DNA from 2 places in the Streptomyces sp. NRRL B-3229 genome. Region 1 is predicted to be linked to the other one. Evidence: riboswitches for the same ligand, from Rfam matches in the RefSeq annotation. Region 1 holds a riboswitch; the other holds the start of a gene.
What was found. A riboswitch is a leader RNA that binds a small molecule or an ion and turns the genes downstream of it on or off. The one in region 1 is predicted to bind thiamine pyrophosphate.
Positions count from the first base shown of each region.

Region 1 (4,193 bases):
CTTCACCTCCGTGCCGCGATTCTCGCTCAGGGCCTGCGCGGGGGTGCCGGGCAGGCTCTCGTCGGGGGTGAAGAGCCACTCCAGCATCTCTTCGTCGGTGAAGCCGTCGTCCCTCAGGAGCGTCAGGGTCCCGGCCAGCCCCTTGACCACCTTCTGCTCGGCCCCGTCGATGAAGGCGGCGGGGACGTGCAGCGCGCGGTTCTCGCCACGGCGTACGGCGATGAGCTGGCCCTCCTTGACCAGCTGCCGCACCCGCGTCACCTCGACGTCGAGCAGCTCCGCGATGTCGGGGAGGGTGAGCCAGGCGGGGACGAGTGCATCGATCTTTGCGTCAATCTCGGTCACGGGATTAAGCGTGCCATCCCGCACTGACAGTCGGAAGCCGGGGCGCCTCCGGCGGGGGACACAGGGCGAGATGCCGGGTGCCACCGAGAGCTCCCGAACGAGCTCCCGCCCCCTCCCGGGCCGGGGTCCGGCAGGCCGGCTACCTCGCCGCCGCCTTCAGCGGCCTCGCCGGGTCCGCCAGCAGGTCCGGGTCCATCTCGGTGCCCGCGTCGATCAGGCGGCGGCCCTGCGCCAGGTCGCGGGGGCGGCCGACCGCCAGGAGGGCGACCAGGCGGTTGTCCCTGAGCCAGCACACCGACCAGGCGGGGCCGGACGGCTCACCGCGCCACAGGGTCGTGTCGGCGGACGTGTGGTGGCCGGCGTACTGCACGAAGCGGCCGAACTGCTCGGACCAGAAGTACGGGACCGGGTCGTAGACCGCGGAGGTCTCGCCCAGGACGGCCGCGGCGACCGTGCGAGGTCCCTGAAGGGCGTTGTCCCAGTGGTGGACCATCAGCCGTTCGCCGTAGCGCCGCGAGGGGAAGGAGGCGCAGTCGCCGACCGCGTAGACGTCCGGCGCGGAGGTGTGCAGCCGTTCGTCGGCGACGACCTCGCCGTGCGCGCCGAGCTCGATGCCGGAACCGGCGAGCCAGGCCGTGGCGGGCCTGGCGCCGATACCGACCACGACCGCGCCCGCGGGCACCCGGGATCCGTCGTCCAGGACGACCTCGCCGGGCTCGACGCGCACCACGCGCGCGTGGGTGCGCAGATCGGCGCCCGCGTCGGCGTACCAGGACGTCATCGGGGCGGCCACCTCCGCGGGCAGCGCGCCGGCGAGCGGCCGGTCGGCGGCTTCCACGACCGTGACCGCGCAGCCCGCCTCGCGCGCGGCGGTGGCGAACTCGGCGCCGATCCAGCCCGCGCCGACGACCACGATGTCGTGCTGCCGGGCGAGCACCGGGCGCAGGCGTTCGGCGTCGTCCAGGGTGCGCAGCAGATGCACGCCGGGCACGCCCTCGGTGCCGGGCAGCCGGATCGGCTCGGCGCCGGTGGCGAGGACCAGGACGTCGTACGGCACGGGCCCGGCCTCGGTGTCCAGCTCGTGCGCGTCCGGGCGCACGCCCAGCGCCTCGCGGCCGAGCCGCAGTTCGATGCCGAGGGCCTCGAAGTCCACGTCGAAGGCGGAGCCCTCGGCCTTGCCCAGCAGGACCGCCTTGGAGAGCGGCGGTCGGTCGTAGGGCTGGTGGGGCTCCGCGCCGATCACCGTGACGGTGCCCTGGAAGCCCCGTTCGCGCAGGGCGACCGCGGTCTGCACGCCGGCCATGCCCGCCCCGACCACGACCACCCGCTGCTGCGCCTGTGTCTGCTCGGTCATTTGATCACCCTAGCCACCTGACGTTCAGTCAGTCAGGAGTCGTGCCGAGTGAGCTGCTCCACAATGCTGGTCCCGCTGCCGGACTGCGACTCCCACTGCCAAGTCTCCTCCAGCCGCACCCTGCCGTCGGGCAGGTCGACGACCATGGAGACGCAGTGGCCGGAGGACGTCGTCCCGTCGTGCTTGAGCTGGACGTAGCGGAAGTCGAGGCGGTCTCCCGCGCGCGTGCCGACCAGATGCCCGCGGACCACGTCACCGCCGGCGTACTCGGCCCAGATCTCCCCGTCCTTCTCGTGGTACGTGAACCGGGTGCCGGTGCCCACCTGACCTGGGGCCTGGTCGGCGACCGGGGCGAGGACGAGGTTGTCGAGCGAGCGTGCCACGGAGAGAGGCTCCCTTACTGAGACGTACGGGGTCGGGCTAGGGTGGCCAACGTAGAGCACTCGCGGGAGCCCGGACGCACCGGGCTGAGAGGGAGGCTGGCCGGCCTCCGACCGTACGAACCTGATCCGGGTCATGCCGGCGAAGGGAGGGGCTGGACGCCCATGTCCTCACGTACGTCAGACGTCCTCGTCGTCGGGGGCGGCATCATCGGCCTGGTCACGGCCTGGCGGGCCGCGCAGCGCGGTCTCCGCACGGCCGTGGCGGACCCGGAACCGGGCGGCGGGGCCGCCCAGGTGGCCGCCGGGATGCTGGCCGCGGTCACCGAACTGCACTACGGCGAGCAGACACTGCTCGGCCTGAACCTCGCCTCGGCCCACCGCTACCCCGACTTCGCGGCCGAGCTCACCGAGCTGACCGGCCACGACCTCGGCTACCGCAGGTGCGGCACGCTGGCCGTGGCCCTGGACGCCGACGACCGCGCCCATCTGCGCGAACTGCACGCGCTCCAGCGGCAGTCGGGCCTGGAGTCGGAGTGGCTGTCGGGGCGCGAGTGCCGCCGCCTGGAGCCGATGCTCGCACCGGGGGTGCGGGGCGGGCTGCGGGTGGACGGTGACCACCAGATCGATCCGCGCCGCCTCACGCGCGCGTTGCTGGCCGCGTGCGAGCGGGCCGGTGTGGTGTTCCACCGCGTGTGGGCGGAGCGCCTGCGGATCGTCCGGGACCGGGCCGCCGGGATCACCACGACGGACGGCGGCGCACTGGACGCGGGCCAGGTCGTGCTCGCCGCCGGGAGCCTGAGCGGCCGTCTGGACGGGGTCCCCGAGGCCGTCCTGCCCCCGGTGCGGCCGGTGAAGGGCCAGGTGCTGCGCCTGACCGTGCCACCCCGGTACGCGCCCTTCCTGAGCCGTACCGTGCGGGCCGTCGTGCGCGGCAGCCATGTCTACCTCGTGCCGCGCGAGAACGGCGAGCTGGTGATCGGCGCGACCAGCGAGGAGCTGGGCTGGGACACCACGGTGACCGCGGGCGGGGTGTACGAACTGCTGCGGGACGCGCACGAACTGGTCCCCGGCATCACCGAGCTGCCGCTGACGGAGACCCGCGCGGGACTGCGCCCGGGCTCCCCCGACAACGCTCCCCTGCTCGGCCCGACGGACCTGCCCGGCCTGCTGCTCGCCACCGGGCACTACCGCAACGGCGTGCTGCTGACCCCGGTCACCGGGGACGCGATGGCCCATGTCCTTGCGACCGGTGAACTCCCGGAGGTGGCCCGTCCGTTCACCCCGGGTCGGTTCCTTCGGCGGGTGGAGCAGCCGGCATGAACATCTCCGTCAACGGGGAGCCGCGCCGGTTCGCTCCCGGTACGGCTCTCGACACCGTCGTACGGGCCCTGACCGCGGCGCCCTCCGGGGTCGCCGCCGCGGTCAACGAGACCGTCGTGCCGCGCACGCAGTGGCCCTCGACGCCCCTCGCCGAGGGTGACCGCGTGGAAGTCCTCACCGCCGTCCAAGGAGGCTGACCCATGGCCGACGATCCCTTCGTCATCGGCGGTACGCCGTTCTCGTCCCGGCTGATCATGGGCACGGGCGGGGCGCCCAGCCTGGACGTCCTGGAGCGGGCGCTGGTCGCCTCCGGGACCGAGCTCACGACGGTCGCGATGCGGCGGGTGAATCCGTCGGTGCACGGCTCCGTGCTGTCCGTCCTGGAGCGGCTCGGCATCCGGGTGCTGCCCAACACGGCGGGCTGCTTCACGGCCGGCGAGGCCGTCCTCACGGCCCGTCTCGCGCGCGAGGCGCTCGGCACCGACCTGATCAAGCTGGAGGTCATCGCCGACGAGCGGACCCTGCTCCCGGACGGCGTGGAGCTGCTGGACGCGGCGGAGACCCTGGTCGACGACGGCTTCACGGTGCTGCCGTACACGAACGACGACCCGGTGCTGGCGCGCCGGCTGGAGGACGTGGGCTGCGCGGCGATCATGCCGCTGGGCTCCCCGATCGGCTCCGGGCTCGGCATCCGCAACCCGCACAACTTCCAGCTGATCGTCGAGCACGCGCGGGTGCCGGTGATCCTGGACGCGGGGGCGGGTACGGCGTCCGACGCGGCCCTGGCGATG
Region 1 is NZ_JOGP01000008.1:410,815-415,007, forward strand. It holds gene IF54_RS0116130 (Rv2175c family DNA-binding protein) at 1-345, opposite strand, end outside; gene IF54_RS0116135 (NAD(P)/FAD-dependent oxidoreductase) at 485-1,699, opposite strand; gene IF54_RS0116140 (hypothetical protein) at 1,732-2,082, opposite strand; TPP riboswitch at 2,135-2,247, shown strand; gene thiO (glycine oxidase ThiO) at 2,245-3,402, shown strand; gene thiS (sulfur carrier protein ThiS) at 3,399-3,599, shown strand; gene IF54_RS0116155 (thiazole synthase) at 3,603-4,193, shown strand, end outside.

Region 2 (4,193 bases), on a different contig from region 1:
GCCTGGGCGGCGGCCTGTCTGATCGACGGCGGCTGCGCCGGCCGACGGGCAGGGCATCGAACTCACGCACCTGGAGGGGACTTCGACTTCGACGACCTGGAGGAGATGCATCGCCGTCTCCCCCGGCGGCACGACTCTTCCTCGCGGAGCGCGACTGACTCGACGAACAGGGCGGCCCGCGACGCCGCACAGTCGCGGGTGCGGACCGTCCTGTCGGCGCGGGACTACTCCGCCAGCGGCAAGTACACCCGGTTCCCGCTCGCCGCGAACTCCTTCGATTTCTGAAGCATTCCCTCGGCGACCTCCTCGGGCGAGGCCCCTTCGGCCGCCGCCCCGCCGAACCGCTCGTTGATGCTCTGGCTGATCTTCATCGAGCAGAACTTCGGTCCGCACATGGAGCAGAAGTGGGCCGTCTTGGCCGGCTCCGCCGGGAGGGTCTCGTCGTGGAACTCACGAGCCGTGTCCGGGTCCAGGGCGAGGTTGAACTGGTCCTCCCACCGGAACTCGAAGCGGGCGTCGGACAGGGCGTCGTCCCAGTCCTGCGCCCCGGGATGTCCCTTGGCCAGGTCCGCCGCGTGGGCAGCGATCTTGTAGGTGATGACACCCGTCTTGACGTCTTCCCGGTTGGGCAGACCCAGATGCTCCTTGGGCGTGACGTAGCAGAGCATCGCCGTACCCCACCAGGCGATCATCGCCGCGCCGATGCCGGAGGTGATGTGGTCGTACGCAGGAGCGACGTCGGTGGTCAGCGGACCGAGCGTATAGAAAGGAGCTTCATCGCAGATCTCCTGCTGAAGGTCGATGTTCTCCTTGATCTTGTGCATCGGGACATGTCCCGGGCCCTCGATCATGGTCTGTACGTTGAAACGCTTGGCGATCGTGTTGAGTTCCCCGAGCGTCCTCAACTCCGCGAACTGCGCCTCGTCGTTGGCGTCCGCGATCGATCCCGGCCTCAGACCGTCGCCCAGCGAGTAGGTGACGTCATAGGCGGCGAGGATCTCGCACAGTTCCTCGAAGTTCTCGTAGAGGAACGACTCCTTGTGGTGCGCGAGGCACCAGGCGGCCATGATCGAACCGCCGCGCGAGACGATCCCGGTCTTGCGGTTCGCCGTCAGCGGTACGTACGGCAGCCGCACGCCCGCGTGGACCGTCATGTAGTCCACGCCCTGCTCGGCCTGCTCGATGACCGTGTCCTTGTAGATCTCCCAGGTCAGCTCCTCGGCCCGGCCGTCGACCTTCTCCAGCGCCTGGTAGAGCGGCACCGTGCCGATCGGGACGGGGGAGTTGCGCAGCACCCACTCACGGGTGGTGTGGATGTTGCGGCCGGTGGACAGATCCATGACCGTGTCGGCGCCCCAACGGGTCGCCCAGGTCATCTTCTCGACCTCCTCCTCGATGGAGGACGTCACCGCGGAGTTGCCGATGTTGGCGTTGACCTTCACCAGGAACCGCTTGCCGATGATCATCGGCTCGATCTCCGGGTGGTTGACGTTCGCGGGCAGCACCGCACGCCCCGCCGCGATCTCCTCACGCACCACCTCGGGCTCCACGTTCTCCCGGATGGCCACGTACTCCATCTCCGGTGTGATCTCCCCCCGGCGGGCGTACGCGAGTTGGGTGACCGCGCTGCCGTCACGACTACGCCGTGGCAGGCGAGGCCGGCCCGGGAACACCGCGTCGAGGTTGCGCAGGTTGCCGCCGCGGGGAGAGGTGTGCTTGATCCCGTCGTCCTCCGGACGCACGGGACGGCCCGCGTACTCCTCGGTGTCCCCGCGGGCGACGATCCAGTTCTCCCTGAGCGGGTTGAGCCCCCGACGGACATCGGTCTCGGTGAGCGGATCGGTGTACGGGCCCGAGGTGTCGTACAGCGTCACCGACTGCCCGTTGGTGAGGTGCACCTGGCGGACCGGCACCCGCAGGTCGGGGCGCGAGCCCTCGACGTACGCCTTGTGCCAGCCGATGGACTTCCCGGCCTCCGTCGGGGGTTGCGTGGGGTGCTGTGTCGAGCTTTCACCCTGAATGGACGGTTCGTCCTGGTTGGAGGCAGGCGTGCGTGCGTCCTTGATGGTCATGAGACCTACTCCCTACGCCGGCATTACCCGGTAACAGGTTCGGCGGTCGACGCAGCGGCTTCCGTCTGCCGACGTTTCGTGGGGAACGTCACTCTCGCGTGAGGACGTTCCACGTGAAACATCGCTGGGACGGAGGTCAGCGCCCTCTCAGCCCGGTGCTCCGAGCTCCCGCGTGTACAAAGGTGCCACCACGCTAGCGTCAATTCGGGCGCGGTGAACAGGGGGCCCCATTCGTTCTTGCGATGATCGGGCGGTGACCACGACACATCAGCCTCCGTACCCGCCTCCCGAGCCGCAGCGCCGACCGGGCTCCGGAAACGGCCCCGGTGACGGGCCGGGACGCGGGCCGGGCGGCGCTCCGGGCGGCGACGCGGCGGACGCCAACGGTCGTATGGGCGCGTCCGATTCCGGGGGCTGGGACGCTTTCGGGCGCGGGCAGGCGCCGGGGCGTGGGCAGGGATCTGGCCAGGGGCTTGGCCAGCGGCCTGGTCAGGGGCCTGACCAGGCGCAGAGTCCCGGGCAGGCGGGTCCTGGGCGTGCTCCGGGCTATCCGCAGGGATACGGGCCGGGGGCCGGCCGGGAGCAGGGGCCTGGCCCCGCGTATGGGTCCAACGGCCTCAGCGAAGGCTTCGGTGGCGGCCACGACCGTGGCGAGGGTTTCCAGGACAGGCAAGGTCACGGCGAGGGCTTCGGTGGCGACCGCGGTCACGGCCGGGGCGAGGGCTTCGGGGGCGGGCACGGCCAAAGAGAGGGCTTCGGGGGGCACCACAGCCACAGCCGCACCCACGCCCCCCATGACGGTCACGGACACCATTCCGGCGCGCCCGGACACGACCACGGGCACGGCCACGCGGACGGCGGCGGAGGCGATGGAGGCAACGGCGGCGGCAACGGCGGCGGCGGTGGCGGTCACTCTCACGGCCACAGTCACAGCCACGGCCCGGCGACCCCCGTCTCCAAGCACCTGCGCAAGGTCATCGCAGCGATCCTGATCCCCTTCGCCGGGGCTGTCGTCGTCGGACTCGCGGTGCTGTGGCCCGGTGGCGCCCCGGCGCACCAACGTACCGGGGTCGGTTTCGACCGGCAGACCCAGCAGGCCACGGTCACCACAGTCGTGAGTGTCAGCTGCAAGTCGGTGAACGCCGGAGGGGAGACCCCGACCGGGGACACCTCGACCGCCGAGGGCTCCTCGGCCGAGCAGCAGGCGAAGGGCACCTGCAAGAAGGCGACGATCCGGGTCGACACCGGCGACGACAAGGGCCGTACCTTCACGGAGATCGTCCAGCCGGACCAGTCACGGCAGCTGCACGAGGGCGAGAAGGTCGTGGTCGCGTACGAGCCCTCGGCGCCCAGGGACCTTCAGTACTCGGTCGCCGACGTCAACCGCAGGTTCCCGATGGGACTGCTCGCCGGCATCTTCGCGCTGGTCGTCGTGATCGTGGGGCGGTTGCGCGGTGTCATGGCGCTGGTCGCCCTGGCCGTCAGTTTCCTGCTGCTGAACTTCTTCGTGCTGCCCGCGATCCTCCAGGGCTCGAACCCGCTGGTCGTGGCGGTGGTCGGGTCCAGCGCCATCATGCTGATCGCCCTCTACATGTGCCACGGTCTGTCGGCCCGGACGTCCGTGGCGGTACTGGGCACGCTGATCTCCCTGTTGCTGATCGGCGTCCTCGGCTCGCAGTTCATCGGCTGGGCCGCGCTGACGGGCAACACGGACGACAACACCGGTCTGATCCACGGGCTGTATCCGTCGATCGACATGAGCGGTCTGCTTCTCGCCGGCGTCATCATCGGCTCGCTCGGTGTCCTGGACGACGTGACGGTGACCCAGACGTCGGCGGTGTGGGAACTGCACGAGGCCAACCCGGCGATGGGCTGGCGAGGCCTCTACCGGGCCGGTATCCGTATCGGCCGCGATCACATCGCCTCCGTCGTCAACACCCTCGTGCTCGCCTACGCGGGTGCCGCACTGCCGCTGCTGCTGCTCTTCTCGATCGCCCAGTCCAGCGTGGGCACTGTCGCCAACAGCGAGTTGGTGGCGGAGGAGATCGTGCGCACCCTGGTCGGCTCGATCGGCCTGGTCGCCTCGGTTCCGGTCACCACGGCTCTCGCGGCCCTGGTGGT
Region 2 is NZ_JOGP01000009.1:190,834-195,026, forward strand. It holds gene IF54_RS0117245 (DUF4240 domain-containing protein) at 1-285, shown strand, start outside; gene thiC (phosphomethylpyrimidine synthase ThiC) at 225-2,072, opposite strand; TPP riboswitch at 2,065-2,254, opposite strand; partial or broken gene IF54_RS39640 (YibE/F family protein) at 2,866-4,193, shown strand, end outside.
Region 2: linked by a shared signal. The riboswitch ahead of thiC (phosphomethylpyrimidine synthase ThiC) and the one ahead of thiO (glycine oxidase ThiO) in region 1 are both predicted to bind thiamine pyrophosphate.